DNA from 4 places in the Mesorhizobium sp. M0938 genome. Region 3 is predicted to be linked to each of the others. Evidence: predicted binding sites of a transcription regulator. Region 3 holds the regulator's gene; each other region holds the start of a gene.
What was found. Region 3 encodes PhoB, which activates phosphate uptake and scavenging genes when phosphate is short. Its sites were predicted from a motif close to TGTCATNNANCTGTCAT; they were not measured.
Positions count from the first base shown of each region.

Region 1: a site for PhoB is predicted at 6,169-6,185, ahead of NKH73_RS02580 (PhoX family protein). Genes of this name have one in related genera too.
Region 2: a site for PhoB is predicted at 3,089-3,105, ahead of phnF (phosphonate metabolism transcriptional regulator PhnF). Genes of this name have one in related genera too.
Region 4: a site for PhoB is predicted at 3,852-3,868, ahead of NKH73_RS17360 (ceramide glucosyltransferase). Genes of this name have one in related genera too.

Region 1 is NZ_JAMYNS010000001.1:527,851-535,769, reverse strand. Features, by position in the region: gene NKH73_RS02600 (phospholipase D-like domain-containing protein) at 1-598, opposite strand, end outside; gene NKH73_RS02595 (ABC transporter ATP-binding protein) at 945-1,871, shown strand; gene NKH73_RS02590 (ABC transporter permease) at 1,868-2,629, shown strand; gene NKH73_RS02585 (phosphatidylglycerol lysyltransferase domain-containing protein) at 2,776-3,813, opposite strand; gene NKH73_RS02580 (PhoX family protein) at 4,094-6,100, opposite strand; gene NKH73_RS02575 (hypothetical protein) at 6,307-6,645, shown strand; gene NKH73_RS02570 (phosphatase PAP2 family protein) at 6,658-7,356, shown strand; gene NKH73_RS02565 (helix-turn-helix domain-containing protein) at 7,536-7,805, shown strand.
Region 2 is NZ_JAMYNS010000011.1:172,743-180,661, reverse strand. Features, by position in the region: gene NKH73_RS20780 (alpha-D-ribose 1-methylphosphonate 5-phosphate C-P-lyase PhnJ) at 1-563, opposite strand, end outside; gene NKH73_RS20775 (hypothetical protein) at 629-820, shown strand; gene NKH73_RS20770 (carbon-phosphorus lyase complex subunit) at 823-1,935, opposite strand; gene phnH (phosphonate C-P lyase system protein PhnH) at 1,937-2,548, opposite strand; gene phnG (phosphonate C-P lyase system protein PhnG) at 2,548-3,009, opposite strand; gene phnF (phosphonate metabolism transcriptional regulator PhnF) at 3,129-3,878, shown strand; gene NKH73_RS20750 (SRPBCC family protein) at 4,110-4,601, shown strand; gene NKH73_RS20745 (zinc-binding alcohol dehydrogenase family protein) at 4,762-5,778, opposite strand; gene NKH73_RS20740 (ABC transporter permease) at 5,844-6,809, opposite strand; gene NKH73_RS20735 (sugar ABC transporter ATP-binding protein) at 6,806-7,919, opposite strand, start outside.
Region 3 is NZ_JAMYNS010000002.1:51,664-59,582, reverse strand. Features, by position in the region: gene pstB (phosphate ABC transporter ATP-binding protein PstB) at 1-471, shown strand, start outside; gene phoU (phosphate signaling complex protein PhoU) at 509-1,213, shown strand; gene phoB (phosphate regulon transcriptional regulator PhoB) at 1,230-1,919, shown strand; gene NKH73_RS02910 (ROK family protein) at 2,117-3,364, opposite strand; gene xylF (D-xylose ABC transporter substrate-binding protein) at 3,632-4,672, shown strand; gene NKH73_RS02900 (sugar ABC transporter permease) at 4,834-6,165, shown strand; gene NKH73_RS02895 (ATP-binding cassette domain-containing protein) at 6,178-6,972, shown strand; gene NKH73_RS02890 (CHASE domain-containing protein) at 7,102-7,919, shown strand, end outside.
Region 4 is NZ_JAMYNS010000009.1:7,982-15,900, forward strand. Features, by position in the region: gene NKH73_RS17350 (2'-deoxycytidine 5'-triphosphate deaminase) at 1-981, opposite strand, end outside; SAM riboswitch at 1,152-1,229, shown strand; gene NKH73_RS17355 (O-succinylhomoserine sulfhydrylase) at 1,287-2,477, shown strand; gene NKH73_RS17360 (ceramide glucosyltransferase) at 2,502-3,647, opposite strand; gene apaG (Co2+/Mg2+ efflux facilitator ApaG/CorD) at 3,975-4,367, shown strand; gene NKH73_RS17370 (Hsp33 family molecular chaperone) at 4,374-5,408, opposite strand; gene argF (ornithine carbamoyltransferase) at 5,502-6,413, opposite strand; gene NKH73_RS17380 (aspartate aminotransferase family protein) at 6,431-7,630, opposite strand.

The DNA.
Region 1 (7,919 bases), on a different contig from region 3:
TTCCCGTCTTCTTGTCGATATGGGCGTTGTCCTTTGCGTCGAGGACCAGCTTGACGGCAACCCCGCGTTCGACGGCGACCGTCAGTCTTTTGACGACGGGCAGATAGCGGAATTCATAAAAACACCCAAGCAGCGTATCGCCGGCTTGCGCGCTGTCTATGAAGCGGATCAGGGCCTCGTCGAGATCGCGGCTCAGCCAGTCGAGCGCCGCCTGGCGCTTGACCGGGTCGGTGATCTTGTCCGGCGCCTTGTTGTCGAACTGGCGCGCATAGGCCTGACTGCTCGCGACGCCACGATTGAAGAAGATGTCATGCTCGCCCTTGGTAAACAGCGGCTCGGTGCGGATGCCGATCTCCACCGGCGCTGCGCTGCGGTCGATATTCCTCGGTTTTCCCTTCAGCGGATGAAAGAAATAGCGATATTCGCGACCTGGTTTGGCGGTGAAGTCATCCCAGACGAAACTCTGGATCGGCTGGTCATATGTACTGACGATCATGTCCTGGCCGGGAAAGGGAATTACAGACGGAAACACCTTGAAACCGTACATGAAATAGCGCTCGTCTTCCTTCGGGTCGAAGCGCTCAACCGCAAAACCCAACAGGCCCGCCGTATCGGCCTGTCGGTAGTCGACAGCAAAAGAGACAGTGTTTGTGCCCGAGACAGCATATATTACATAGCCGTCTACAGAGTTTGACCTGAAATGCACGAGAACCCCCTCTTGTTCATCGTTTTTTACGGAACGCAGCGAAGTAGATACTACTATAGCATGGAATATGCTTTTATGGCGAAACTAGGCGTGCAACCGTCCGATTGCGGCAGGGGAAGATGCGTCTTCGCATGCCAATGTCCAGAACTGTCAGGAGTGCCATTGACTTCCGGCTGCGCGCACCGACATTCAGCGGATTAAAATCAACAAACCTCCTTTCAAGCAGCCGTTTTCAGCCATGTCATCCATCATTTCCATTTCCGGGGTCACCAAGACCTACGCCACCGGTTTCAAGGCGCTGAAGGAAATCAACCTCGATATCGAGCGCGGCGAGATCTTTGCGCTGCTCGGGCCGAACGGCGCCGGCAAGACGACGCTGATCTCGATCGTCTGCGGTATCGTCAACCGCTCGTCGGGCACGGTCACAGTGGACGGCCACGATATCGGCCGGGATTATCGGGCAGCGCGCAGCCTGATCGGGCTGGTGCCGCAGGAACTGACCATCGACGCGTTCGAGAGCGTATGGGCGACTGTCAGTTACAGCCGCGGCCTGTTCGGCAAGCCCGCCAACCCCGCCTTCGTCGAGAAGGTGCTGCGCGACCTGTCATTGTGGGACAAGAAGGACGCCAAGGCGATCACCCTGTCCGGCGGCATGAAGCGGCGGCTGATGATCGCCAAGGCGCTGTCGCACGAGCCGAGGGTGCTATTTCTCGACGAGCCGACAGCCGGCGTCGACGTCGAGCTGCGCCAGGACATGTGGGCGATGGTGCGCCGGCTGCGCGAGGACGGCGTCACCATCATCCTGACCACGCACTATATCGAGGAGGCCGAGGCGATGGCCGACCGCGTCGGCGTCATCAATCGCGGCGAGATCGTGCTGGTCGAAGACAAGGCCGAACTGATGCGCACGCTTGGCCGCAAACGGCTGTTGCTGGAGCTGCGCAGCCCGCTTGCCACCATACCCGAAACGTTTTCGCGCTATGCGCTGGAGCTTTCGCCGAACGGTGACCAACTGACCTATACCTATGACAACCAGAGCGAACGGCCGGGCGTCGCCTCGTTACTCCGCGACCTTGAGACGGCCGGCATCCAGTTCCGCGATATCGACACACAAAACAGCTCGCTCGAGGAGATCTTCGTCAATCTGGTGAGGAAGGACGCATGAACCTGCGAGCAGTCTGGGCGATCTACAAGATGGAGATGGCGCGCGCCTTTCGGACCGTGCTGCAGAGCATCGTCTCGCCGGTCATCTCGACGTCGCTCTATTTCGTCGTCTTCGGCTCGGCCATCGGCTCGCGCATCACCGAGATCGACGGCATCAGCTACGGCGCCTTCATCGTGCCGGGGCTGATCATGCTGTCGCTGCTGACGCAGTCGATCTCCAACGCGTCCTTCGCCATCTACTTCCCGAAATTCGTCGGCTCGATCTACGAATTGCTGTCGGCGCCAGTATCCTATCTGGAGATCATCATTGCCTATGTCGGGGGTGCGGCGACCAAGTCGATCATACTCGGCCTGATCATCCTGGCGACCGCGGCGCTGTTCGTGCCGCTGACCATCGAGCATCCGTTCTGGATGCTCGCTTTCCTGGTGCTGACGGCGGTGACGTTCAGCCTGTTCGGGTTCATTATCGGCATCTGGGCGAAGAGCTTCGAGCAGCTGCAGCTGGTGCCGCTGTTGATCATCACCCCGCTGACCTTCCTTGGCGGCAGCTTCTATTCGATCGATATGCTGCCCGGCATCTGGCGCACGGTGACGCTGTTCAATCCTGTCCTCTATCTGGTCAGCGGCTTTCGCTGGAGTTTCTACGGCAAGTCCGACGTCTCGATCGGCATCAGCCTAGGCATGACCGTCGTTTTCTTGCTTATCTGCATAGCGGTCGTCGCGTGGATATTCAGGACCGGCTACCGGCTGCGGAACTGACGAAGCCAGAAAGCACTCGGCCAGGTCACTAGAGCAATTCCAGGAAAAGTGCGTAGCGGTTTTCCGTTGGGAATTGCGTAAAAACAAACACTTAGAGCCGGTCAGCGGTTCTATCAAAAGCTGAACCGCTCTAGGTGTCGCGTCGCCTAGAGCGCCTTGATCAGGCGGAGCAATCCCAGCATCTCGACGAAGGTGCCCCTGCGGAAGGCGACGTAGGTCGGCTCCTCGATGCCGTGGAAACGGCGTTTGAAAGCAGCCTGCCCCTGCAGGTTGAACTTGCTGCGGTTGATCCATGGCGAGTCATAGGCGCGCTGAAAGGTGGTGCGCCAGAAGTCGCTTTCGGCAAATCCGCTGGGTCCGATGTCGACGAGCGGCGACAGGCCGAGCGTGACGACGGAGATGCCTTGCTCGCGGAAGCGGTCGACTGCGAATTTGGTCAGACCGATCTCGGCATGCGGCGTGGCGTCGACATGCTTGCGCTTGAACGAGGTGGTGTAGCCGATCACCTCGCCACCGCTGAACAGCGGATCGAAGTCGAGCAAGGCAACGAGCTCGCCATCCGGGCCATGCAGGACGAAGCGGCGCATGTCGACGCCGAGATGATCGCTGAAGGGGCGGTTGAGGAAAGCCATCTCCCATCGTTTGACGATGCGGTCCGCCCGCCAGTTCTGCGATAGCCGCTGGATCTCGTCGAGAAAGATGGTCCGCTTGTCCTCGGCAAAGGAGAACCCCTTCTTCAGCAGCCAGCGCTCGGAATAGCGCACGGTTTCGTTGCGCTTTCCGGAAAAATCATGGGCTGGCAGGACCAGCCGCGTATCCACGCCGAGACGGTTGACCTGGTATCCGAGCCCGGCCAGCACGCGGGCCGTCTGTTCGCCGATCTGCACGAACCAGGGGTTATCGGCGGCCTCAACGAAACGCCTGATATAGTCGGGCCGATCGGGCGGATGGACCACCGGGTCGCCAAGCGCGAAATGGTGCCTCATCTTGGTGCCGAAGGCGATGTAGCCGTCAGCGTCACCGAAATAGGAAAGGTTGCGCTGGACGGCGGTCGAATAGGCGAGCGAAAAATTGCCGTGCTGGCGGACCAGCGCCAGGCGCTGGACATGCGTCAGCTCCCGCCGCTCTACCTTCGGCGCTGCGCCCTCGAGCAGGCGGTCGAAATGAATGCGCAAGGAGGGCATTGTCGAGATTCCGCGTCCCGCGCTTCACTACTGGGAGTACCCGCCAGCTCGCGGGCTTCGAATCAATCGCATTGGGCGGTCTGATTGTCGATCATATCGCGCATGTGCCCTATAGAGCGCAACTGGGGTGGTGAACACCTGAAATGGTAGCAGCGAGAATTGAACGAAAGCCCATTAGTTGGGCATAAACTGGCAATTGGGCATAAAAATGAGGGGCTTCGGCCGAACCGAAACCCCTCCTTCACGATTTATCAGAGTGGACCTTGGAGCGAGATGATCTCTAGACCGCGATCTTGCCACCGCCCTGTTTGGTGATGGCGACGACCGACGGCCGCACCGGCATATCGGGCTTGAAGTCGGGCCAGCGGGTTGACAGGTCCTCATAGTAAGAGGGGCGGCCAAAAGGCTCCCAGTCTTCGCCGCCATCGGCCGGATGCTGGACCGCGACGAAAGCGGTCTGGTCGTCGGGTGTGAATATCGGGCCACACAGTTCAGCACCGATCGGTACGCGGAAGAACAGCTTTGACGTCGCCCGCGCCTCGCCTTCGGTGTCGACGGCCCACAGGCCGTCGGTGCGCCCGGTCGCCTTCGGACCCTGGCCATCGGTCGAGACCCAGAGCCGGCCGGCCGAATCGACGAAGCAATTGTCCGGCATGCCGAACCAGCCATTGGCGGTCGTCGCGGTCGAGAAGGTGGCACCGACTTCGGCCACCGAGGGATCGCCACATTTCAACAGGATTTCCCACTTGCCCTTGGTGGCAGTGAAATCGCCACCGTCCTCGACGATCTCGATGATGTGGCCGAAGGCGTTTTCGGCGCGCGGGTTGGCGGCGTCGACTTGGTCGGCCTTGCGTTTCGAATTGTTGGTCAGCATGACATAGACCTTGCCGGTCGTCGGGTTGGGCTGAATGTCCTCAGGACGGTCCATCTTGGTGGCACCGAGAAGATCGGCCGCAAGCCTTGTCCCGATCAGCACGTCGGCCTGGCTGGCAAAGCCGTTTTCGGCGGTCAACGGGCCCTGACCGTGAACCAGCGGCAGCCATTCAAGCGTACCGTCCTCGGCGAATTTGGCAACATAGAGCGTGCCGTCGTCGAGAAGATCCATGTTGGCGGCGCGGTCCTCGGCGTTGAACTTGCCGGCTGTGACGAATTTGTAGACATAGTCGAAACGCTCGTCGTCACCTTGGTAGAACACCACACGGCCATCCTTGGCGACAGCCGACTCGGCGCCTTCATGCTTGAGGCGGCCAAGCGCGGTGCGCTTTTTCGGGACGGAATTGGGCTCAGTCGGATCAATCTCGATCATCCAGCCGAAGCGGTTCGGCTCGTTCGGCTCCTTGGAGACGTCAAAGCGCTCGTAGAAATTCGCCCATTCATAGGTGCCTTCAGGAATGCCGTACCGCTTGTAACTTGCCGCTTCAGGATGATCGGCGGGAAGCTCGCCAGCGAAATAGCCGTGGAAGTTCTCCTCGCCAGACATAACCGTCCCCCAAGGCGTGAGTCCACCAGCACAGTTGTTGACGGTGCCCAGCACCTTCGTGCCGGTCGGATCGGCGTTGGTCTTGAGCCGGTCATGGCCGGCAGCCGGGCCGGTCAAAGCCATCTCGGTCGTGGAGGTGATCCGGCGATTCTGCTTGCCGTCGCGCACGACCTGCCACTTTCCGTCGACCTTGCGGATTTCGACGACGGTCATGCCATGAGCCGCCATTTCGATGTCGACGCGCTTCTTGTCGGCGGGCGAAACCTCGATCTTGCCCTCACTGATCTTGACGATGCCGGGGAACATCAGATGCGGGTTGGTGTATTCGTGATTGGTGACGAACAAGCCGTGCTCGGCCGAGCCGTCGATCGGGATGTAGCCGACATAGTCGTTGTTGTAGCCGAATTGTTTGGCCTGAGCCTCCGCCGACTGGTTGACCGGATCGAATTCCGGCGAATCGGCAAACAGCGGATCGCCCCAGCGCAGCAGCACGTCGGCGTCATAGCCGGCGGCGACATGATGCTTGTCGTCGACGCCTGCCTCGACCTCGTCGAAGGTGAAGGCCGAGCCGGCGGCGGCGCGGGCATCGTCGGCGAGCATCAGCGCCAGCGGGCTGACGGTGACGGCGATGGCGGTTGCCGCGAGCGATCCCTGCAGGAAACCACGGCGCGAGAAACGCGCGGCGATGATCTCGCCTATCGTCTGGTTGTCGGTGGGATTGGTTCCTGGCCCATCGTTTTCCTCGAGCAGGCTGGTGCGGAACTGGGCGTCGGGGGCGCGATGTTCAGTCGAGCGATGTTCGTTCATGTGGACTTGCCTCTGGCTTCTTTGGGATGGCTGGAGCGTCTTGCTTGACTGACCGCTATCGCCAGCAGATCACAGTTTGATGACGTTGCCAGCCAATTTCCAGTCCCGATTCCGTGTCGATGATCGGCCCCGCTTGACCGCAACCGACGCTTCGGAAACAAGATCTGCGGCAGGCACGGAAGCACCGCTTCGAGAGGGATAAAAAAGTGAGTTTTTGGGGACTGGGGCAGCTCGGTATTTCGACGGTGATCTTCCTTCTGGCGGCGACGGCCGCCAAGCAATGGGGACTGGCGCCGAGCATCGGCAAGATCATTCTGACCTTGGCGCTCTATTCGCTGGGCAATCTGATTATGCTGAGGCTGATCCGTGAATTCGGCATGTCGGTGTCGTTCAGCCTGTCGGCGGTGATCCAGTTGGTGTCGGTGAACGTGGTGGCACTGGTTTTCTTTGGCGAGCGCGTCAATGCGTTGCAGGCGACCGGGATCGTGCTCGCCGTCGCAGCGGTGGCGCTGATCACGCTCGGACCCTATCTGCAAAAATTGTAATTGCGAGGGCCGATGAAGAACACCACAACCAAGTTGCTCAGCTGGATCGAATTCCCGGTGTTGCTGGCCGGACTGGTCATTGCCGGCGGACTATGGGGGTTCGAGGAACTGATGGAGGTGGCGCGAGACACCACGCCGCACGCCTTCGACACGGAAATCCTGCTTGCCTTTCGTGAAGCGGGCCAACCCGACGATCCGATCGGCCCGCCATGGCTGGAAGGGGCGATGCGCGACATTACCAGCCTCGGCAGCGCCAGTGTCCTCGTGTTGATCACTGCTGCGGTGATCGTCTATCTGCTGCTGATCCACAGGCCGGGACCAGCATTTCTCGTTTTCGTAGCGGTGGCGGGCGGGCAGGCCTTGTCGAGCACGCTGAAGCTCGGAATCGACCGGCCTCGCCCCGAGCTCGTCTCGCATCTCGCCGACGTGGCGACGCTTTCGTTTCCGAGTGGCCATGCGATGCTGTCGGCGGTGACATATTTGACGTTGGGCAGCATGGCGTCGCGCTTCCTGCCTGGGCGAACGACGAAGATCTACGTGCTGTCGCTGGCAGTGCTGACGACGGTGCTGGTCGGCATCAGCCGCGTCTATCTCGGCGTTCATTGGCCGTCCGACGTGCTGGCCGGCTGGTGCGCCGGCTTCGCCTGGGCCATGCTGTGCTGGCTGGCCGCATGGGCGTTACAGCGATGGCGCGGGCAGACCGACACCTGAGCGACGCTGCGGCTAACACTCCTCGAAATTGATGACGGCCGAGGGCCTGCTGTCCCAGTTGGCGCGCAGGCTCGGCAGGACCTTGGTGTGCACGTCTGACATATACATTATGATGCTTGAAACATCACAATGATGGTATTATACATAGGAATGTAGACTTAGACGGGGGTTTTTAGCCGATGATCACTGCCGCGCAGATGCGCGCCGCAAGGGCGCTGGCCGGCATCGATCAGAAGACGCTTGCCGAGCGCGCCGGGGTTTCGCTTCCAACCATCCAGCGCATGGAAGCGAGCGACGGCGTGGTCAGGGCCGTGGTCGACACGCTGATGAAGGTCATCCAGGCCCTCGATGAGGCCGGCGTGGAACTGATCGGCGAGAATCAGGCCAGCGAGCGCGGCGGCAGGGGCGTGCGCCTCAAGCCGGTCGTGCCGAAGAGCCCGCCGGGCTGAGTCGGTAAAAGTCGCGACGGCGACCGCCGACAGTCCTGCCGACGATCTCGCCGCCTTGGTTTTTATGCATGTCGTTGCCCAGTTTGAGCGACCTGCATCAGGAGCGAAAGGCAG
Region 2 (7,919 bases), on a different contig from region 3:
GTGGGCGACGGGTCCATCACATAGCGGCCCTCGACCTTGACCGGGTAGGCATAGGTGGTGGCGATGCGGCCGTGTTTGGCGATGTCCTCGTAAAGCTTCACATGCATGAGGCCGTATTCCTCCAGCGCATGCATCTTGCGCGTTTCGGTTTCGCGCGGTTCGAGGAAGCGCAGAGGTTCGGGGATCGGCACCTGATAGACCAGCACCTGGCCCGCACTTAGTGGATGTTCGGGGATGCGGTGGCGGGTCTGGATGATAGTCGCTTTGGCCGTCTCGGTGGTGACGGAGACATTGGCGACCTTCTTGAAAAAAGCACGGATCGAGACCGCATTGGTGGTGTCGTCGGCGCCCTGGTCGATGACCTTCAACACGTCGTCCGGGCCGATGATCGAAGCGGTGACCTGGACCCCGCCAGTGCCCCAGCCATAGGGCATTGGCATTTCGCGCGAGGCGAACGGCACCTGATAGCCGGGGATGGCGATGCCCTTGAGGATCGCCCGGCGGATCATCCTTTTGGTCTGCTCGTCGAGATAGGCGAAGTTGTAGGTGGCGATGTCGGTCATGGCGATCACATCCGCATTGTGCTATCGAATCGGCGTCCAAGACGCGGAAACAGGGGCGAAATCGGATGACCCAAACCGGTTGGATGTATCTCGGAATTCTCCTGCTGATGTTCGCCTGCGTGGTTGCCTTTATCCTTCGAAGAATGGTTTCTCCCGCAGCCAGGGTAGGCGCGCACAGCGAGAGCATTGGCCCCAGCGGCGGGCATGGCGACCATTCGCACGACAGCGGTGGCGGTGATGGCGGGTCGGGCGACTAGGCTCATTCCGCGGCCTCCTTCTTTTCTTCCAGCATGTCGGCATTTTCGCGGGCGTCGTGCTCGGCGCGCATGCGGCGCACCAGGTCGAGCTCGGCCTGGAAATCGACATAGTGCGGCAGCTTCAGATGCTCGACGAAGCCGGTCGCCTGGACATTGTCGGAATGCGAGATGACGAACTCCTCGTCCTGGGCCGCGGCGACGACATCTTCGCCGAATTCAGTTGCACGAAGAGCGCGGTCGCACAGCGCCATGGCCATAGCCTTACGCTCGCTCTGGCCGAAGACGAGGCCGTAGCCCCGGGTGAATTGCGGCGGCGCCTTGGCCGAGCCCTTGAATTGGTTGACCATCTGGCACTCGGTGACGCGAACGGAGCCGAGCGGTACTGCGAAGGGCAGCTCCGGCACGTCGAGTTCCAGCTCGACCTCGCCGATGCGAACCTCGCCGACGAAGGGATGGTTGCGGGCATAGCCGCGCTGCGTGGAGTAGCCGAGCGCCAGCAGAAAACCCTCGTCGCCGCGTGACAGCGCCTGCAGGCGGATGTCGCGCGCCATTGGAAATTCCAGCGGCTCGCGGGTGATGTCGCCGGGGACATGATCCCCAGGCATGTCGCCATCAGGCTCGATCAGGCCTTCGCGGGCGAGGATCGCGGAGACGCGCGGCATGGCTTCCGCCTCGGTGGCGCGCTGCAGCGGCTCGGCGACATCGCCGCCCGCGGCGAGTTCGGGGTCCAGCAGCCGATGTGTGTAGTCGAAGGTCGGGCCGAGCAGCTGGCCACCGGGCAGGTCCTTGTAGGTCGCCGAAACGCGCCGCTCGACCAGCATCGCGCCGGTGTCGATCGCCTTGGTGTAGCCGAAGCGCGGCAGCGTGGTGCGATAGGCGCGAACCAGGAAGATCGCCTCGATTATGTCGCCGCGCGCCTGAACGATGGCCAGTGCCGCCAATTCCCTGTCGTAGAGCGAGCCTTCGCTCATCACCCGGTCGACGCCGAGCGCCAGCTGCTCGACGATCTGATCGAGGCGCAGCGCCGGCACCGAACGGTCGCCGCGGCGGCGGTCGGCGAGCAGGGCGTGGGCGTTGACAATGGCGGCTTCACCGCCTTTTACCGCGACATACATATCACGCCTCCATCATCTTGATGCGCGTCGTGCGCGGCAGGCAGGTAACACCGTCGGGGGTGGCGAGGACGATGTCGATGCCACGCGGAAAGCGCTTGATGTTCTGCTTCCACTGCTCGACGAAGTGGCGCGGCATCTGCGCCGGCGCGATGGTTGCAGTCTTTTCGATGCCGGGACCTTCGAGCAGCAGAGGGGCGCCTGAAACGAGATCGCTGACTTGCAGGATCAGCGTCGTGGAGCGGTCGGGGTAGTCCTGGGTACCTTGCGAAAAGCCGTCGAGCGCCATCATCTCGGCCGGCGTGGCGATCAGCGCGAAATGTGCATCGGCCGGCGTGTTGGCGAGCGGCGCGCCGGTGTGGAAGCCCAGCCAGGATTTCACCGCTGCTGGGGCTTGCAAAACGGGGTCGAGCCAAAGCGGCGTGTCGTTGTCGCACAGCGCCAGCGCGATAGCGCCCGCGGTGGCAGACAGCGGCGCCGGCGGGCGGGCAAAGACCGGCAGGGGCTGCAAGGTGCCCGGCCGCGCCATCGCATCCATCACGGCGCGGAACACCGTCTGGGCGTCGAACACGGGATCGGCAAAGCCGCCCTCAATCGCTTGCGTTGCGATGTCCATCAGTCTTCTCCGCGTACCATGGTGAAGAAATCGACCTTCGTTGCCGCCGTCTCGGCGCGCCGCCGTTCACGTGCGCTGGCCAGTGCGGTTTGTAAGGGCGCGATTAGCTTGGTCTCGACCTCGTTGCGGCGGGCGGGGTCCTGCCAGAGCGCGTCGGCGATTGCCGCAAGTTTTGCTTTCTGCTTGTCACGGCCGAGGGCGTAGCAATGGCCGACTTCTCCCGAGGCAAGCCGCACCGTCGCGCGGGTGACCGTTGCCTCGCCGACATTGAACGGCGCGCCGCCGCCGCCGATGCGGCCACGCACGGTGACTAGGCCGGTTTCGGGACCGCGCAGGAGTTCCGCTTCCGAAGGCAGGCCGGCCTCGTTCCAGAGGCGGACGATATCGTCGCCGGTCGATTGCGCCAGCGTCGCCATGACGGCTTTGCGCTCGGCCTGATCGCGCGCTTCCTGTCCTCGCATGACCGCCATCCCTTCTCCGCAAATTTGTCTATTGATTTAGACAATTATACAAATTATACCTATTCTCTAAAGCGTGTCCATGACGGATGGATGACAGGGCAAAAAAGATTGGGGCAGAAATGAGCGGGCCGCAGATTGCCAGCAGTATAGAGCGGCGCAGCGGCGTCTCACTGTGGCGGCAGATCGCCGACCGGATCCTGCATTCGATTGCCGTCGGCGACTTTGCCGAGAATGCCGCGCTGCCGCCGGAAGTCGCACTGGCCGAGCGCTATGGCGTCAACCGCCATACCGTGCGCAGCGCCATCGCAGCCCTTGTGCAGGACGGCGTGCTCAGGGCCGAGCAGGGGCGTGGCACTTTCGTGCTGTCGCGCAAGCGGCTGTCCTATCCGATCGGCGCCCGCACCCGTTTTTCGGAGGGCTTGCAAGGGCAGACATCGGAGCGCCGCAGCGTGCTGCTCGAATCTGCGGTCGAGCCGGCCAGCCGGCGGATCGCCGAAGGGCTGGGGCTTGCCAAGGGGTCGCATGTCATACGCCTTGAGACACGCGGCGAAGCCGATGGGCGGTCGGTCTCGCGTGCCACCGGCTGGTTCGACGCGGGACGCTTCGCCGGCATCGATGCCGCCATGGCTGAAACCGGATCGGTCACCGCTTCGCTCGAGCGTTTCGGGGTCAGTGACTATCTCCGGCAATCGACGGTCTTGTCGGCGCGCCACGCCGATGCCGCCGATCTTGCCGATCTCGATCTACAGCCCGGCGCCATCGTGCTGGTCACGGTCGCGGTCAATGTCACGCTGGACGGCCAGCCGATCCAGTTTGCTGAAACGCGGTTTCCGGCTGAGCGTGTCGAGCTTAGACTGTCGGCGCTTTAAGGTGCGCCGATATTCAGCTGAGGCCGGCCTGCAAAACAAACCGGGCACCCTGTTTGAACGCGTCACAACCTGCTGCAGGGATCCACTAACAACGGACCCGTTGTGAGACACCGAGATCATCGACGATGATTCCTACGTTGTCCATCCGTTTGAGCGCCATCTGGGGCGCGGCGCGTCTCGGACTTCCTGCGCCGTCACGGCGCAGCACGATCGCAGCGTTCTCAGCCTCAATTGACATGTTATATTTTAATAACATATTTTGAGAGAAAGCAGGACCATAGGAGGTTCGTCATAGCGCAAAGCGAGGAAATTCGGCTTGAGCAGCAAGCGGCGGCGTCTCCCGCCCGGGTCTGGGGGGCGCTGATCCGGCCTGCACTCTGGTGGAACGAGGGGGTGAAGCTGGAGCCGAGGATCGGCGGCCACTTCTTCGAGCCCTGGAGCGACGGCGTTCTCGAGCACCGCACCACCGGGACGATTACCGAAATAGACCCGCCGCACCTTCTGGCCATGACCTGGAAGGACGAGGAATGGGAGTTCGAAACCGCCCTCACCGTCACCATCGTCGGTCAGAGCGGTGGGGCGCTCATTTCGCTCCAGCATCGCGGCTGGGAGGGGGCGCCGGTGGAAGAGCGGGCGCCGCTGATCTCGGATCACCGCGGGGGCTGGTCACGACACCTCAAAAATCTTGCGGCGTGCGCCGAAAGTATGACCGACAGGGGCTGAAGGAGAGATCATGGTGGGGCGGAAGTCTCCGCTGGCGCCATGTGAATTGTCAAAGCGATCTAGCGACGCGACACCGCCCGTAATTTAGAAGTGCGACAGTGACGGGCAAGGACAGTCACATTCCCTGCAAACTAGGTCTCGCCGCCGGGGCACTCCGGTCTCATCCGACCTGGATGACCGCCTTGATCAGGCCAGATTTCTCATGCGCCCAGCGGGCGAGGTCGCGCGGCGTCTCGTCAAGCGTCGTGCGATGGGTGACGAGCTTCGCCAGCGGCACAGCACCATCGCGGATCGAGGCAGCGACATGGTCGAAATCGGCGCGAAGCGCATTGCGGCTGCCGATCAGCGTCATTTCGCGCTTGTGGAATTCGGGATCGGAAAAAAGGATGTCGTCCTTGACGACGCTGACCAGGACCAGCGTCCCGCCATGCGCGACATGGGCGAAGGCCGACTGGACGGACTGGGTGTTACCGGTGGCGTCGAAAACCACGTCAAAACCTTCGCCGCCGGTCGCCTCCCGCACCAGATCGGTCGCAGACGCCCGCGAACCGTCGAGGGTCGCGAAGCCGAGTTCGCTAGCGGCGAAATCCAGCCTCTCCGCGCTCATGTCGAGCAGCGTCACGTCGAGACCGGCGATGCGGGCAAACAGCGCCGTGCCGAGCCCGATCGGCCCGGCGCCAATGACCAGGGTGCGCGCGGCTGGCTGCGCCAGCGACCGCCGCACGGCATGCGCTCCGATCGCCAGGAATTCGACGGCGGCGGCATCGGCCAGCGACAGGCCGTTTGCCGGATAGAGATTTTGCGCCGGCACCAGGATCCGTTCGCACATGGCGCCGTCGCGATGCACGCCGAGCACCTCGATCTTGACGCAGCAATTCGGTTTTCCTTGCCGGCAGGCGATGCATTTGCCGCAAGCGAGATAGGGGTTGATGACCACCGGCTCGCCGACGGCCAGATCGACGCCGTCGCCGGCCTCGATCACAGTGCCGGAAACCTCGTGGCCCATGATGCGCGGGTAGGCCAGGAACGGATGCTTGCCCTCGAAGATGTGATAGTCGGTGCCGCAGATGCCGACATGACTGACCGCGACCAGCGCCCAGCCCGGCGGTGGTGTGCTCGGTGCCGGACGGTCTTCCAGAACAAGCTCGCCGGGCGACCGGCAGACGACGGCTTTCATGCTTCAATCCAGTCTGTTCATGGAACCGCCGTCCCTAGCGCCGGGCCGGCGGTTGTTAATATGGTCTACTTGCCGCGGCGGCGCAGGCCGTCGAAATAGACGATGACGATGATCAGCACCCCGGTGATGATGCGTTGCCAGAAGGCGTTGACGTTGAGCAGATTGGCGCCGTTATTGATGGTGGCCAGGATGAAGGCGCCGAGCAGCGGTCCGTGCACGGAGCCAACAGCGCCGAACAGCGAGGTACCACCGATCACCGACGAGGCGATCGCCTGCAATTCCCAGCCCTCGGCCTGCGTCGGATTGCCGATGCCGATGCGCGACGCGAGCAGCACGCCGACGAAAGCCGCGCAGAGGCCTGAGAGCGTATAGGCCATGTAGATGGTGCGCTGGACATTGACGCCAGACAGACGCGAGGCCTCGGCGTTGGAGCCGACCGAGAACAGATATCGGCCCCAGCGGCTGTGATGCAGGAAGATATAGGCCGGGATGCCGACCAGGATCACCATCCAGAACAGATTGGGGACGCCGAGAAACGAGCTGCGCGAAAACAGCTGGAAGGCGTCGTTGTTGATCGAGATCGAGTTGCCGTTGGTCATCAAGAGGCCGATGCCGCGCAAGGATGTCAGCGTCGCCAGCGTGATGATGAAGGGCGGCAGACCCATCCTGACGATGCCGAAGCCATGAAACATGCCGATGGCGACGCCGACCAGCAAGGTGATCAGGATGGCGAGGAAGAGCGGTACTCCGGCATTAATCAGCATCGCCACGATTACGGTGGCGAAGCCGACCACGGCGCCGACGGAAAGGTCGATGCCTCCGGTGATGATGACGAAGGTCTGTCCGACCGCCAGGATGGCGATCATCGAACCCTGCCGCAACAGGTTCGAGATGTTGTTGGCCGAGGCGAAGCTCGGCGTCGCCACCGACAGGATGATCCACAACAGCACCAGCAGGGCCAGCAGCGTCAGCCCGAACAGGGCGTTGTAGTTGCGCTTCGGTTTTTCGGCCGGAATAGCCTCCGTGCTCATATCTGTCCTCCCGGTTTTTCTTGCTTCTCGGCGAGCGCCTGTGTGAGAATTTCCTCGTGATCGGCGGTGCGGAACCCATGCGTGGCCACCAGCTTGCCGCGCCGGAACACATGGAGCGTGTCGGCGAGTTCATAGACCTCGGGCAGGTAGGACGAGATCAGGATGATGCCGGCGCCCTTGGACAACAGTTCGCCGAACAGACGGTAGATCTCCGCCTTGGTGCCGACATCGACGCCAACTGTCGGCTCGTCGAAGATGAACAGCTTGGCGCCGTGCGCCAGCCATCTGCCGATGACGATCTTCTGCTGGTTGCCGCCGGACAGGCTGGAGGCGAGCGCGTTGCGCGTCGGCGTCTTGATCCTGAGATTGGCGATCTGCCGATCCGCCTCGGTCTTCTCCTGTGCGCCGGAGATTAGCAGCTTGCTGGAAATGCGCTTGTAGATCGGCAGATTGAGATTGAGGCCGACCGGCAAATTGAGGCAGAGGCCTTGGTCGCGGCGGCTTTCCGGTGCCAGCGCCATGCCGAGCCTGATAGCGTCATGCTCGGAGTTAACCTGAACCTCCTTGCCCTCCCAGAGGATCTGGCCTGCCGACTTGCGATGACGGCCGTAGAGCGTGGTGACGAACTCGCTGCGCCCGGCACCGATAAGGCCGTAGAGCCCGACGATTTCGCCGGCACGGACCGTCATCGAGACATTTTCGAAGCCCTTGCCGGATAGATTCCTGGCTTCGAGGAGCGTCGCGCCCGGCGTAAAGTGCTCTTTGTGATAGACCTGCTCGATCGAGCGGTTGATCATCATCTTGACCAGCTCGGCGTCGTTGGTCTCGGCGATGTTCCTGGTGCCGACAAGCGTACCGTCGCGCAGCACCGAGACACGGTCGGCAAGCTCGAACACTTCTTCCATGCGGTGGCTGATGTAGATGATGGTGACGCCTTCGCCCTTCAGCCGGCGGATCAGCGTGAACAGCTGGTCGGCCTCTTTGCGCGTGAGGTAGGCGGTTGGTTCATCGAAGATGAGGAACTTGGTGCCGCGCACCGTGGCGCGGGCGGCGGCGATCAATTGCTGCTGGCCGATGGTGAGATCGCCGAGCACGACATGCGCCGGCAGG
Region 3 (7,919 bases):
TTTCCGAAGTCGATCTACGAAAACGTCGCCTACGGTCCGCGCATTCACGGTCTGGCCAGAAGCAAGGCGGAGCTGGACGGCATCGTCGAATCGAGCCTGAAGAAGGCCGGCCTGTTCAACGAGGTCAAGGATCGCCTGCTCGAATCGGGCACCGGCCTTTCCGGCGGACAGCAGCAGCGCCTGTGCATCGCGCGCGCCATCGCGGTGTCGCCGGAAGTGATCCTGATGGACGAGCCCTGCTCAGCGCTCGATCCGATCGCCACCGCCCGCGTCGAGGAGCTGATCGACGAGCTGCGTCAGAACTACACGATCGTCATCGTCACCCATTCGATGCAGCAGGCAGCGCGCGTGTCGCAGCGAACGGCGATGTTCCATCTCGGCTATCTGGTCGAGGAAGGCGCGACCGACAAAATGTTCACCAACCCCGACGACAAGCGCACCCAGGACTACATCACCGGCCGGTTCGGCTGAGCGGTCCGGCGGCGAATTCGAACACGAGGACAGCATCATGGGTGAACATACCGTCGCCTCCTTCGACGAGGAATTGGAACACATCGACAGGCTGATCCGTGACATGGACGAGCTTGCCGCCGCGATGGTAGCTGCGTCGATCCGCGCATTGCTCGCGTCGGACAATGCCATGGCGCAGCGCGTCGTCTCTGACGATGCCATCATGGATGCCCGGCAGCGCGAGCTCGACGACAGCGCGATCACACTGATCGCCAAGCGGCAGCCGATGGCGCAAGACCTGCGCGCCGTGGTTGGCGCAATCCGGATGGCCGGCGATCTGGAGCGCATCGGCGACCTGGCCAAGAACATAGCCAAGCGGGTCAGCGCAGTCGGACAGAGCGCCACGCCGCGTAATCTCTCGCACGGTATCGACGCAATGGCGGATCTCGTTCTCGAACAGCTCCGTGGCGTGGTCGAGCACTACGTGTCGCGAGACGCCAACGCGTTGAAGGAACTACGCGCCGCCGACGAGAAGGTCGATGTCAAATACACGGCGGTTTTTCGCGAGCTCCTGACCTACATGATGGAGGACCCTCGTAACATCACCGCCTGCACGCATCTTCTGTTCTGCGCCAAGAATCTCGAGCGTATTGGCGATCATGTAACCAACATCGCCGAAAACGCCTACTATGTCGTGACCGGGCAGCAGTTGCCGGCGGATCGCCCGAAGCTCGACGAAACGACGACGGCGCCGGCGACATGACGGGGGTGACCGATCGATGATCGCGCCGCGCATCATGGTGGTGGAGGATGAAGAGCCGCTGGGCGTCCTCCTCCGCTACAATCTGGAATCCGAAGGCTATCAGGTCGAGGTGGTGACACGCGGCGACGAGGCCGAAATCCGGCTGCAGGAAAACGTGCCCGATCTTCTGGTGCTCGACTGGATGGTGCCGGCAGTTTCCGGCATCGAGCTTTGCCGGCGTCTTCGGGTGCGTCCCGAAACCGAGCGGTTGCCGATCATCATGCTGACCGCGCGCGGCGAGGAGAGCGACCGGGTGCGCGGCCTCTCGACCGGGGCCGACGACTATCTGGTCAAGCCGTTCTCGACACCGGAATTCATGGCCCGAGTCAAGGCGCTGCTGCGCCGCGCCAAGCCGGAAGTGCTGTCCAGCGTGCTGAAGGTCGGCGACATCATGCTCGATCGCGAATCGCACAGGGTCTACCGCAAGAAGAGCGAGATCCGGCTCGGGCCGACCGAATTCCGGCTGCTCGAATTCATGATGCGGCACCCCGGTCGCGTCTTCTCGCGCAGCCAGTTGCTCGACAATGTCTGGGGCGAGACGATTTACATCGATGAACGCACGGTGGACGTCCATGTCGGGCGGCTGCGCAAGGCGGTCAACAATGGTCGCATGCCCGATGTCATCCGTACCATCCGCGGCGCGGGCTATGCGATCAGGGAAGACTAGGCTGATACTCCAGGTGATGCCGGCCCGCGAATGGCGATTTCCTGCGTTTCCGGTACGTACTTAAACGTTACGCTCCGTTCCGGTTCTCGGAAGCCACCGGTTTGGTTGTTTCGCGCCCGTCTTCGACTCCGGCGTGGCCTGACCTGAATCTCAACACATCCAAGTCGCAATCCGCCTTTGTTCCTTGCCTTTCGAACTCAGGCCACGTCCTTCCTGATCGTGCCGGACTTTCCTTGCGCGCCCGGCGCGAAAATCTCCTGGTCGACGAAATTCAGCGCCTGCATGGCGCAGCCTTCGCGGATCAGCGGCAATTCGTTCGGCTCGGTGTCGAAGGAAATCGAACCCGAATGCTGGCCGCCGGCGGTCTGGGCGATGGCTTCGCGCAGGGCAGGCTCGATCAGGTCGAAAGCGGCAGCGCTGGCGCCGACCATGGCGACCGGCGCCGGATCGATCAGCGCGAACAGGCTGCCTAGGCCGAAGCCGAGCGCTTCGCCGGCCTTGCGGTAGGCTTCGCGCTCCGGTCCGTCCGTCTCGCGCGCCCGGGCCGCCAGTGCCCGCATGTCGGCATCGCTGACATCGGCAACCGGTTCGGCATTCTCGCTCAATTGCCTTGCATTGCGCCAGATGGCGTAGTTGCCGGCATAGGCTTCGACGCAGCCGCGCCGTCCGCAACGGCAAAGCGCGCCGCCCGGCCGATGGATCATGTGGCCGAATTCGCCGCCTGAGGAATGGGTGCCGGTGAACAGTTCGCCCTTCAGCACCAGCCCCATACCGATGCCGTGTGAGAGGAGAATAGCGATGAAATCGTTGCGGTAGCGATCCGGGTCGCGCCAGCGCAGCGCCACGGCCATCATGTTGCAGTCGTTTTCCATGATGGCCGGGATGCCGAATTCGCGTTCAAGAATGTCGGCGAAAGCGATGTTCGTTTGCGGCGTGATCGGCGACCACAACATGGCGCGCGCATGGGAATCCGTAATACCCTGGATCGCCAGTGCGATGCGGGCGACGCTTTGGACGTCGAGGTCGGGATCTTCGAGCCGTCGCCGGACGATGGCGACACATTCGCCGATCAGCTCGTCGCGCGACATGGTCAGCGTGTCCAGCCGGCGCTGTTCCTCGGCGACGACTTGTCCGGCATAATCGATGACGGCGACCGACAGGAAATTCAGCGACAACACGACGGCCAACACCGCTGCCGCTTCCGGATTGAGGCCGAGGCCGACCTGCGGCCGGCCGCGTTTCAGCGAAACGGCCTCGCTCGCCCTGCTCTCGGTCAGGATGCTTTCCTGGATCAGGTCTGAACAGATCGCCGATATGGTCGAATGGCTGAGGCCGGTGGTTGCCGCGATCTCGGTCCGCGATGGTTGGCCGGCCCGGCGTACGGCCGAAATCACCATCGCCCGGTTGCGGCGGCGCAAATCGTCATGACGGATTCCAACCGACATTCTGCTGCTTCCTCCCTGTCACCGCGGCGACTCATAAATCGGAAGCCGTCGATAATGTCGGACAAATAGTGGCAGAAGCAGAAGCCGCTGTCACGGTTTATTCCGAGGCTCGAAAAAAAGCCGGAAAGCCATCAAAATCCATCAGAATTGATGTTGACAGCGCTTCGGCGTTGGATCAGTGTTTTTTCGAGGCTCGAAAAAATAGAGCCTTTGTGCCGGCCCTCGGGTCAGTCTGGTCGCGCCGCACGCGGTGCAGGGAGGAATATCATGAAAAGATTCGCAGCCGCCATTCTGGCGGGGGTCGCCATGTCGCTGACGCTCGCATCGGTCGCACAGGCCAAGGACAAGGTCATTGGCGTTTCGTGGTCGAATTTCCAGGAAGAGCGCTGGAAGACCGACGAAGCCGCCATGAAGGCGGCGATCGAGGCCGCCGGCGACAAGTATATTTCAGCCGATGCGCAGTCCAATCCCGGTAAGCAGCTGACCGATGTCGAAAGCCTGATCTCGCAGGGCGCCAATGCACTGATCATCCTGGCGCAGGATGCCTCGGCCATCGGGCCGGCGGTGCAGAAGGCGCTGGACGAAGGCATTCCGGTCGTCGGCTATGACCGGCTGATCGAGAACAAGGACGTGTTCTATCTGACTTTCGACAACCAGGAAGTCGGCCGCATGCAGGCCCGCGAAGTGTTCAAGGTAAAGCCGGAGGGCAACTACGTCTTCATCAAGGGCTCCGGCGCCGATCCGAATGCCGATTTCCTGTTCGCCGGCTCCATGGAAGTGCTCAAGGACGCCATCGACAGCGGCAAGATCAAGAATGTCGGCGAGGCCTATACGGACGGCTGGCTTCCCGCCAATGCGCAGAAGAACATGGAACAGTTCCTGACCGCCAACGACAACAAGGTCGACGCGGTGGTTGCCGCCAATGACGGCACCGCCGGCGGCGTCGTCGCGGCACTAACGGCGCAAGGCCTGGCCGGATCCGTCCCGGTATCGGGTCAGGACGGCGATCATGCCGCGCTGAACCGCATCGCGCTCGGCACACAGACCGTATCGGTCTGGAAGGACGCGCGCGAGCTCGGCAAGAACGCTGCCGAGATCGCTTCGCAGCTGGCCGATGGCAAGCAGATGACCGACATTGCGGGCGTCAAGGATTTCACCACGCCGGGCGGCAATGCCGTCAAGTCGCTGTTCCTAACACCGATTGCCATCACCAAGGACAATCTCAACGTCGTCATCGACGCCGGCTGGATCAAGAAGGACGAAGTCTGTGCGGGCGTCGCCGCAGGCAGCGTTGCGGCCTGCAACTGATCTGGACAACTTCGCAGGGAAACGAACGCCGCGGCTGTCAGGCCGCGGCGTTTTTCGAGAGGCTTTCCACTTCAAATGACTTCCGCTTTAAATGACTGGGGAAAGCAAATAGCATCCTGTTCCGGCATCCGCGCCAGACGGCAACCCGGTCGGAGGACATCATGACCGACACGGCATCCAACTCACCGGTGGCCAACACGGCCGAAGACCGGGCGCGCGAATCCGAGCTCAGCGCAGTCGGGCGGTTCCTCAAGGCAACCGAGCTCGATATACGCATGCTCGGCATGGTCGGCGCGCTGCTGGTCATCTGGGTTGGAATTCACATCCTGTCGGGCGGGCTTTTCCTCACGCCGCGCAATCTCTGGAACTTGTCGGTGCAGACCTCCTCGGTCGCGATCATGGCGACCGGCATGGTTCTTGTCATCGTAATGCGCAACATCGATCTTTCGGTCGGCTCCGTCGAAGGCGTGATCGGCATGGTGATGGGCGTGGCCCAGGCCGAATTCCTCATCCGCGTCTTGGGATTTCAGGTTGGAAATCCCTGGATATGGATTATCGCACTTGCCGCCGGCGTGGTGCTCGGCCTCATGATCGGCGCGCTCCAGGGCTTCATCATCGCCTATCTCGAGGTTCCGGCTTTCATTGTGACGCTGGGCGGCTTGCTGATCTGGCGCGGCATGGCTTGGCTGATGACCAGCGGGCGCACCGTCGCGCCGCTCGACACCACCTTCCAGCTCATGGGGGGCGGGCCGCGTGGCTCGATCGGCGCAACCGCAAGCTGGATCGTCGGCATTCTGGCCTGTATGGCCGTCGCCTTCATGCTGCTCAACGGCCGGTCGCAGCGCAAGCGGTTCAAATTTCCACTGCGCCCCGTCTGGGCGGAGAGCTTGCTTGGTGTTGTTGCCTGCGCCGCCATCCTCGGCGCCGTCTGGATCGCCAATTCCTATCCTTGGCCGGTCGGCATCGTTCGCCAATACGCCCAACGGAACGGCATCACCGTCCCCGAAGGCGGGCTGTTCATCGCCCATGGCATCGCCATACCGGTGCTGATCGCGGTCGCAGTCGGCATCGTCATGACATTCATTACCAAGCGTACGCGTTTCGGCCGCTATGTCTTTGCCATCGGCGGCAATCCGGAAGCGGCGGAGCTCGCCGGCATCAACACGCGCTGGGTGACGATGAAGGTGTTCATGATCATGGGCGTGCTGGCCGCAATCAGCGCGGCGATTGCATCGGCCCGCCTCAATGCGTCGACCAATGCGCTGGGTACGCTGGACGAGTTGCTGGTCATCGCCGCAGCCGTCATCGGCGGTACATCGCTGGCCGGCGGCTCCGGCACAGTGCTCGGCGCCATGCTGGGCGCGCTTCTGATGCAGTCGCTGCAGTCCGGCATGGTGCTGCTCGGCATCGATTCACCGCTTCAGAGCGTCGTCGTCGGTGCCGTCCTGGTGATCGCGGTCTGGCTCGACACCGTCTACCGCAAGCGCGTTTAAGGAAAGGCGATTATGGCTGATACGACTGCTCCCACGCCACTGATAGATATGCGAAACATTTCGATTGCCTTCGGCGGCATTCGCGCCGTCGACGATGCGTCGATCGACCTTTTCCCGGGTGAGGTGGTGGCGCTGCTCGGTCACAACGGCGCCGGCAAGTCGACGCTGATCAAGATCCTGTCCGGCGCATATAAGCGCGATTCGGGCCAGATCTTCGTCAATGGTGAGGAGGCTTCGATCTCCAATCCGCGCGACGCCAAGAAATACGGCATCGAGACGATCTACCAGACGCTGGCGCTCGCCGACAATGTCGACGCCGCCGCCAACCTCTTCCTCGGCCGCGAACTGATGACCGGCTGGGGCACGCTCGACGATGGCGCCATGGAGGCCGAGGCGCGCAGGGTGATGGGCAGGCTCAATCCCCGCTTCCAGCGCTTCAAGGAACCGGTGGTCAAGCTTTCCGGGGGGCAGCGGCAGTCGGTGGCGATCGCACGCGCCATCCTGTTCAACGCCCGCATCCTGATCATGGATGAGCCGACGGCCGCACTGGGGCCGCAGGAAACCGCGCAGGTCGGCGAACTGGTGATGCAGCTCAAGGCCGATGGGATCGGCATCTTCCTGATCAGCCACGACATCCACGATGTTTTCGAGCTTGCCGACCGCGTCTGCGTGATGAAGAACGGTCAGGTGGTTGGCACCGCGCGGACGAGCGATGTGACCCAGGACGAGGTGCTCGGCATGATCATTCTGGGCAAGTGCCCGCCCGGTGCCATTCCGGGGCCTGGGGCGCTCAAGATCGCCGCCTAAAGCTCTCAAATAAGCCGGCTAAGTACCAGTCGTGTAGTATGCCAGCCGCCATGATGGCTTGGCCTCGCCATTGTGTTGGCGCAACGACTTGCGCATAAAGATGGGGAACCGCATGGGCCGCATCAGCAATTGAAGAAGTTCTTCCCGATCGTCGCTTTCATTGCCGTCGCGCTGATCAGCCTGACGATGGCAGGATTCGCCTATTTCGCGACGCAGGAAGCTGCGCGCATCAAATTCGAAGCGACGGCGGACGACGCGCTCAACCGGATCGATAGCCGCATCGACCTGCATCTGTCGCTGCTGCGATCGACCCAGGCGCTGTTCAACGCTCGCAATGGCGGGCTTTCGCGGGACCAATTCAAGGCGTTCTTCGACGCGCTCGATATTGACGACAATTTCGCCGGCCTGCGCGGCATCGGCTTTCTCCGGTTGGCGAGAGCCGGCGACGAGGCAGCGGTCGAGCGTGCCATCCTGCAAGACTATGGCGCCAGCCATCCCATCTATCCGGCTACGACGACGCTGCCATGGCGCACGCCGATCGTGATGTTCGAGCCGCTTGATCCTTCCAATCAATCCAGCATCGGCTATGACATGTTCACCGAACCGGTGCGGCGCGAGGCGATCGAAAGGGCGATGGCCGACGACCAGCAGCACGCCAGCGGGCGGGTGCAGCTAGGCCAGGAAACAGGTGCTGCGCAGACCTTCACCGGCTTCCTGGTTTTCGTGCGGCTCAACGTCGAAACCGCGCCGGACGGCATCGATGCGTCCCGATCCTCGACGTCAGGCTTTCTTTATGCAGCCTTCCGCGCCCGCGATCTGTTCCAGACAGCGCTCAGCCGGACGCCGCTGCTGCCGGTCAACATCGAAATCTATGACGGCAAGGTGGATGCCGACCATCTTTTGTTCCAGTCGGAAACGCCGCCGGTGTCGACTTTCGGCGACAGGCT
Region 4 (7,919 bases), on a different contig from region 3:
CCGTCCGACGATCTGGCCGTGGTCGAGGATGAACGGCACTTCGTGACTGCGCACTTCGAGCACCGCCCTGCTGCCGGTGCCGCCGGCCGCCGAATGGCCAAAGCCCGGATCGAAGAAGCCGGCATAATGGACGCGGAATTCGCCGACCAGCGGATCGAAGGGCGTCATCTCGGCGGCATAGAGCGGCGGCACATGCACCGCCTCCTGGCTGACGAGGATATAGAATTCGTCCGGATCGAGCACCAATTCGCCGGCACCGCTCTTGTAGAGCGGCTCCCAGAAGTCGACGACATCCTGCGCGGCGCGCTTGTCGACGTCGACCAGCCCGGTGTGGTGCTTGCCACGGTAACCGACCAGGCCATCCTTATCGCCATCGAGATCGATCGACAGCGCGATGCCGCCACCGGAAATATTGGGTGGCTCGGTGGCGACGAGCGTCTCGGCACGGTGCAATTCGTGCAGCTCGCCTTCCGACAAAAGCGCATTGCCGGTGCGGAACCTGATCTGCGACAGCCGCGAGCCGGCGCGGACGACGATCGGAAAGGTGCGCGGACTGACTTCCAGATAGAGCGGGCCGCTATAGCCGGCAGCGATCTTGTCGAACTCGTGGCCGCGATCGGTCATCACGCGGGTGAAGATGTCGAGCCGTCCGGTCGAGCTCTTCGGGTTGGCCGAGGCCGAAATGTTTGCCGGAAGCGCCAGGCTCTCGAGCAGCGGGACGATATAGACGCAGCCCGTCTCCAGCACCGCACCGTCGGCAAGATTGATTTCGTGCAGCTTCAGACGGTCGAGTTTTTCAGCGACCCTGTGGTTTGGGCCAGGCAGGAAAGAGGCGCGTACCCGCCAGGCCTTGTCGCCAAGCCTGAGGTCGAGGCTGGCTGGCTGGATCTGGTCGGCGTCGAGCGCGCGCAGCGACGTCAGCGCACCCGACTGGAACAGCGCGGAAATGTCCTGATCGGGAAGAATGCCTGTCTGCCGCAAAGTCTGGCTCCGCTTGAAGGCCGGGCAAGGTCTCGTTTCTTGCAGATTCGTGTCGCAAAACCGTGAGACACCCTCAGGGCGGACCCGAGGGCAGGCTTTTGCGGAACCTGCTGGTACAAACCTCTTAATCATGCCGGCAATTGACGCAAGCGAGGTCCGGGTCTAAAGGATCGTTATCCCGTGGTGATTTGGCCGGTCGGCTTGCAGCCACGTTAAACAAGTCGCTAAAGGACCGTCGGGCCGCAAGGCCGTATGGACCGGTTGCGACTTTCGCGGCCGGTTTTTTTGTGTCTGGAACAAAAGTGATGACAAGCAAGAAGCGTAACTGGAAACCTCAGACAGCACTCGTGCATAGCGGGACCTTGCGTTCCGGCTTCGGCGAGACCTCCGAGGCGATGTACCTCACCCAGGGCTATGTCTACGACACCGCGCAAGCGGCCGAGGCCCGCTTCAAGGGCGAGGAACCGGGCTTCATCTATTCGCGCTACGCCAATCCGACGGTCGACATGTTCGAGAAGCGCATGTGTGCGCTGGAAGGCGCCGAAGATGCCCGCGCCACAGCGTCCGGCATGGCTGCGGTGACGGCGGCGCTGCTGTGCAGCGCCAGGGCCGGCGACCATATCGTGGCGGCGCGCGCGCTGTTCGGCTCCTGCCGCTGGGTGGTCGAAACACTGGCGCCGAAATACGGCATCGAGGCGACGCTGGTCGACGGCACCGAAATCGGCAATTGGGAAAAGGCGGTCAGGCCCAACACCAAGCTGTTCTTCCTTGAAAGCCCGACCAATCCGACGCTGGAAGTCGTCGACATCGCAGCCGTTGCCTCGCTTGCCAATTCAATCGGCGCGCGGCTGATCGTCGACAATGTCTTTGCCACGCCCTTGCAGCAGAAGCCGTTGCAGCTCGGCGCCCATATCGTCGTCTACTCGGCGACCAAGCACATCGACGGCCAGGGCCGCTGCCTCGGCGGCGTCATCCTGTCGGACAAGAAGTGGATCGACGAGAACCTGCACGACTATTTCCGCCACACCGGCCCCAGCCTGTCGCCGTTTAACGCATGGACGCTGCTGAAGGGCCTCGAGACGCTGCCGCTGCGCGTGCGCCAGCAGACGGAAAGTGCCGGCCGGATCGCGGATTTTCTTGCCGAGCGGCCGGAGATCGCCCGCGTCATCTATCCGGGCCGCGCCGACCACCCGCAGGCGGCGGTCGTCAAGAAGCAGATGTCGGGCGGCTCGACGCTGATCTGCCTCGACGTCAAGGGCGGCAAGCAGGCGGCCTTCGCCTTCCAGAACGCGCTCGATATCGTGCTGATTTCCAACAATCTCGGCGACGCCAAGAGCCTGATCACCCATCCGGCGACAACGACGCACAAGAATCTGAGCGATGAGGCGCGCGCCGAACTCGGCATCGGGCCGGGCACGCTGAGGCTGTCCGTCGGACTTGAGGACACGGACGATCTGCTCGCGGATGTCGAGCAGGCACTTAAATCAGCCAAATAGCAGTCGCCGCGCGGCAGGGATTTCTCAGACGCTTTCTTCCAACTCGGTCATAGCCTTGGTGCGGATGGTCATGGCATTGCCGCGCCATTCGACAGCACCGCCCAGCCAGCCACGTGCCCAGATGGCGGGAAGCACCGTATCCCGCACGATCATCGCGGTGACGGTGCGTGGCGAGAGATACCAGCCCTTGGACCAGGCGAGCATGCATTCCGGCAGATAGGCAATCAGCAGTACGCATAAAGCCGTGGTGGGCAAGCTGACGCCGGCACTTGTCGCCGCAATCAGCGCCAACAGCAGTGGCATTGCCGCGCCGGTTAATATCTCGGGCGCGAAGAACAGCGGGAAGGTGACGCGGCGCAGCCGCGCCCAGCGGGCCTGGCGCGACCAAATTTCGCCAAATGTACGCTGGCCGAGCGGCTGCTCGAATGGCGAGGCGACGAGGTTGACGCGCAAACCGAGCCCATTGACCAGCTTGGTCGCAGCGGCGTCCTCAGCGATCTCGGCGGCGAGCGCGTGGATACCGCCGTTCGCGTCAAGCATCGGCTTGTTCCACAGCATGCTCTTGCCCTGGGCAAAGCCGAGGCCAAGTGCCTCACCGGCATATTGCCAGCGCGCCTGCAGCGTGTTGAGGAAAGCGCATTCGACTTCAGCCCAGAAGCCATCCGGCCGCGAGCCGATCGGGGTCGAGCAGACAAGGCCTGTGGTCGGCCGCCATGCGGCCATCAGGTGCTGGATATAGTCTTTGGGCATCAACACGTTGGAGTCGGCAAGGATGACCCAGTCGTGGCGTGCGGCTTCCCAACCCTTGGCGCAGTTATTGAGCTTGGGATTGGCGCTAATGCGGTCATCGCCGGTGAGCAGCCGCGCCGGCACATTGGGATAGCGGGCAATAGCGGCGTTGATGAGATTGACTACTGGATCGTCGGCATGGGCGACGCAGAAGATCAGTTCATAGTGTGGCCAATCGAGCGAGAAGGCGCGCTGAAGCGTCTCCTCGGTGAACGGCTCGACGCCACGCGACGGCACGACAATCGAGAGAGGCGGCGGCTTCCCGGAGGGTGCAGCGATGACATGCCGCTTCTTCAGCCGCGACGAGGCGAGCATGATGCTGGCGAGATTTGAAAGAAGAAGGGCTGAAGATGCAACGGCGGCTGCGAGAGTCAGTTCCATCGAGATCTGGTCACTCCGGAAAGGCCGCCTGCGGCCGTTTCATGAGAGCGCCGCGTCCATTTGGACGCGCAAAGGACGCTCTAACGCTTTTTGAGTCTACCGCATCGTGTTTTCCGAAAATCGAATTCGATTTACGGGCCGATGTGGTAGTCGACAGAGCGCCCGAGTCGCCCCGGCACGGTCTGTGCACACCAACATTGTCATGTGTCACTTAAATGACATTGTTTTTCGGCACGGGCGCTTTGAGGTCGGCAAACGGGGTCTGCGCTCCCGCATCAAACCGCGCAGCGGGACAAATGTTCCCTGCCGCAGCAACCGGAGTAATCCATGTACCGCGCCGTCACGCGCAACATCGAAGTGCTGGTCAGGCCGTTCTATCTGGAAGATCGCTCGGACCCGACGGAGAACCGCTATGTCTGGGGTTATCACGTAACCATAGACAATCAGTCGGACGAGTTCGTTCAGCTTCTGTCGCGCTATTGGCATATCACGGACGGCGCCGGCCGCGTCGAGGAAGTGCGCGGCGCCGGCGTCGTTGGCGACCAGCCCGAGCTCAACCCCGGCGACAGCTATCAATATACGTCCGGTTGCCCGTTGCCGACGCCTTCCGGCATCATGGTTGGCCACTACACGATGCGCAACAAGCGGGGCGAGACGTTCGATATCGCCATCCCCGCCTTTTCGCTCGACTTGCCGGGCACACGGCGCACCGTCAACTGACAGCTGTTACTGCGCCGCGGTAAATTCCGCTGGGTCGAAGTCATACTGCTTCGAGCAGAATTCGCAGGCGACGTGAATGCCGCCATCCTCGGTGCTGTCCCTGATCTCGTCGGCGGAGAAGCCTTCGAGAATGCCGCGGATCCTCTCCTTGGAACATGAGCACTGGTCAGCGACCGGAACGCCGCCGAAGACGCGGACGCCGTGCTCGTGGAACAGCCGGTAAAGCAGCCGCTCGGCGCCGATCGTCGGGTCGATCAGTTCCGTCGGTTCGATCGTACCGAGCAAAGCCAGCAATTCCTGCCAGGAATTGTCGGCGGGATCGTGGATCTCGCCGCGCGGATCGCCGTCGCCGCCCGGAAGGTCGGGCACGCGCATGCGCTCGGGCGATTGCGGCAGGAATTGCGCCAGGATGCCACCGGCGCGCCACTGCTCGCGGGCGCCGCCGATGCCGGGCGTCAACAGCTTGGCCACCGAGAGCCTGAGATCGGTCGGGATCTGTTCCGACTGGCGAAAATAGGTGCGCGCGGCCTCCTCCAGCGTCTCGCCGTCAAGCTGGACGATGCCCTGATAGCGCTGCGTGTGGGCGCCCTGGTCGATGGTCAGCGCCAGGACGCCGCTGCCGAGCAGCGTCTGCTGCGACGTCTCGCCGGCGGCGGTCAGCGCCTCCAGCCGGTCGGCATCGAAACGCGCATAGGCGCGCAGCGCCGACGGCGTGGAAAAATCCGCGACCAGCATGTCTACCGGCCCGTCGGTGCGGGTCTGCAGGATGAACTTGCCCTCGAACTTGAGCGAGGTGCCAAGCAGCACCGTCAGCACGCAGGCTTCCGCCAGCAGGCGGGCGACCGGCTCGGGATAGTCGTGACGGCTGAGGATCGCGTCGAGCATAGGCCCGAGCTGGACGGTGCGGCCGCGCACGTCGAGCGGGCCGACCTCGAAGGGCACGACATGATCGTCGCCGGCGTAGCCGAATTCGCCGAGTTTGGGTTGATGTTCAGCCAACTGATGAGTTTCCAACATGACAAAGCTCCGGGGCGCGGCCATGCCGCCCTCCGGGGCGCATGCGTCGAAACGCGCTCGATTTGCGTGATGCAGTTGAGATAGGCATCACGCGCTTCCGGATCAAGGCGGCCCGGATCAAGCGCCGAGGCACCAGGCCAAAACCGCCTTCTGGGCGTGGAGTCGATTCTCGGCCTCATCGAACACCACCGAATGCGGCCCGTCGATGACTTCGTCGGTGACCTCCTCGCCGCGATGCGCCGGCAGGCAATGCATGAATAATGCGTCCGGTTTTGCCTTCGCCATCAGCGCCGCATTGACCTGGTAGGGTGAAAAGACATTGTGGCCGCGCGCACGATGCTCCTGGCCCATAGACACCCAGCAGTCGGTGACGACGCAGTCGGCCTCGTGCACCGCCTCCTCGGGCGAGCGGGTGAAATGCAATTTACCGCCATGCGCTCTCGACCAGTCGATATGCTTCTGCGCCGGCTCACTGCCTTCCGGCACGGCGACATTCAGGTTGAAGCGAAACCGCGCCGAGGCTTCCAGCAGGGAATGCAGCACATTGTTGCCGTCGCCGGTCCAGGCGATGGTCTTGCCGGCAACCGGGCCGCGATGTTCCTCGAAGGTCATGATGTCGGCCATCAGCTGGCAGGGATGGGTATCGTCGGTCAGCCCGTTGATGACGGGAATGGTGGCGTTCTCGGTCAGCTCCAGCAGCCGGTCATGCGATGTCGTGCGGATCATGATCGCATCGACATAGCGCGACAGCACCTTGGCCGTGTCGGCGATGGTTTCGGAGCGGCCGAGCTGCATCTCGGTGCCGGTCAGCATGATGGTCTCGCCGCCGAGCTGGCGCATGCCGACGTCGAAGGACACGCGCGTGCGCGTCGACGGCTTGTCGAAGATCATGGCCAGCACCTTGCCTTCGAGCGGCTTGGTCCGCTCGCCGGCCTTGAGCTTTGTCTTCCGCACGACCGCATCGTCCAGCATGAAGCGCAGATCGCCTTCGGAAACGGCGGAAAGATCGGTGAAATGGCGAAGGCTCATTTGGGGTCTTTCGACTGTTACTTCGCGGCAGCCGCGGCGATGGCATCCGCCAGGCCCCGGGCGCCGGTGCGGATGCGGTCGAGCGCTTCATGGATCTCAGCATCGGTGACGGTGAGCGGCGGTAGCAGGCGGATGACATTGTCGCCCGCCGGAACCGTCAGCAGATGCTGATCGCGCAGCGCCGTGTTCACCTTGGTGTTGGGCATCGCACATTTCAGGCCGAGCATCAGCCCGGTTCCCCTGATGTCTTCTATGACATCAGGAAATTCATCGGCAACGCCCGCCAGCCCCTGCTTCAACAACAGCGCCTTGCGCTGGACATCCTCCAGGAAGCCGTCTTCCAGCACCACGTCGAGCACGGCGTTGCCGACCGCCATCGCCAGCGGATTGCCGCCGAAAGTGGTGCCATGCACGCCAGCGGTCATACCGACCGCCGCCTCGTCGGTGGCCAGGCAGGCGCCCATCGGAAAGCCACCGCCGATGCCCTTGGCGATTGCCATGATATCAGGCGTCACACCGGACCATTCATGCGCGAACAGTTTTCCGGTGCGGCCGATGCCGCACTGGACCTCATCGTAAATCAAGAGCAGGTCATGCTGCTCACAGAGCTGCCGGAGCCGCTTCAGCGACTGTGTCGGCACCGGGCGGATGCCGCCTTCGCCCTGTACCGGCTCGATCAGGATCGCTGCGGTCTCCGACGTGATCGCCTTTTCGGCGGCGTCGATGTCATCGAAACCGACCTGATCGAAGCCTTCGACCTTGGGCCCGAATCCTTCGAGATATTTGTATTGGCCGCCCGCTGCTATCGTCGCCAGGGTGCGGCCGTGGAAAGCGCCTTCGAAGGTGATAATACGAAAACGTTCTGGATGGCCCTTGACGAAGTGGTAGCGCCGCGCCGTTTTGATCGCACATTCCAGCGCCTCGGCGCCGGAATTGGTAAAGAACACCTTGTCGGCGAAGGTGGCGTCGACCAGCCGCTCACCCAGCCGTCTCTGCTGCGGAATCTCGTAGAGGTTGGAGATATGCCAGAGCTTGGCGGCCTGCTCTGTAAGTGCAGCGACCAGATGTGGATGGCTGTGGCCCAACGAATTCACGGCAATGCCGCCAGCAAAATCGAGATATCGTTCGCCCTTGTCGGTAATCAGCCAAGTGCCTTCCCCGTGGTCGAAGGCCAGGGGTGCGCGGGTAAAGGTCTCGAAAAGCGCCGAACCGCTCATTATATGCGTCTCCGGAACCGGAAAATCAAAAAGCCGCCAAAGCGGCGGCCTTTGCGGCTTATCGTGTTTTTCAGCCATGAAGTCAACGAAAACGTCGCGCAAAGACACGCGACAAGCCTCCCAGCCAGATGCCGGCTCATAAGCGACCGGGCAAGTTGGGGAAAACCGAAAAAACCGATTCGTGTTGCCCTCGGGACTCTTGTCACCGAGTCAGCGCATAAGGTAATTGTAGTCGAGAAATAACTAGATTTCGTGCGGCGGACCTAATCACCCGATATATGTGGTGTCT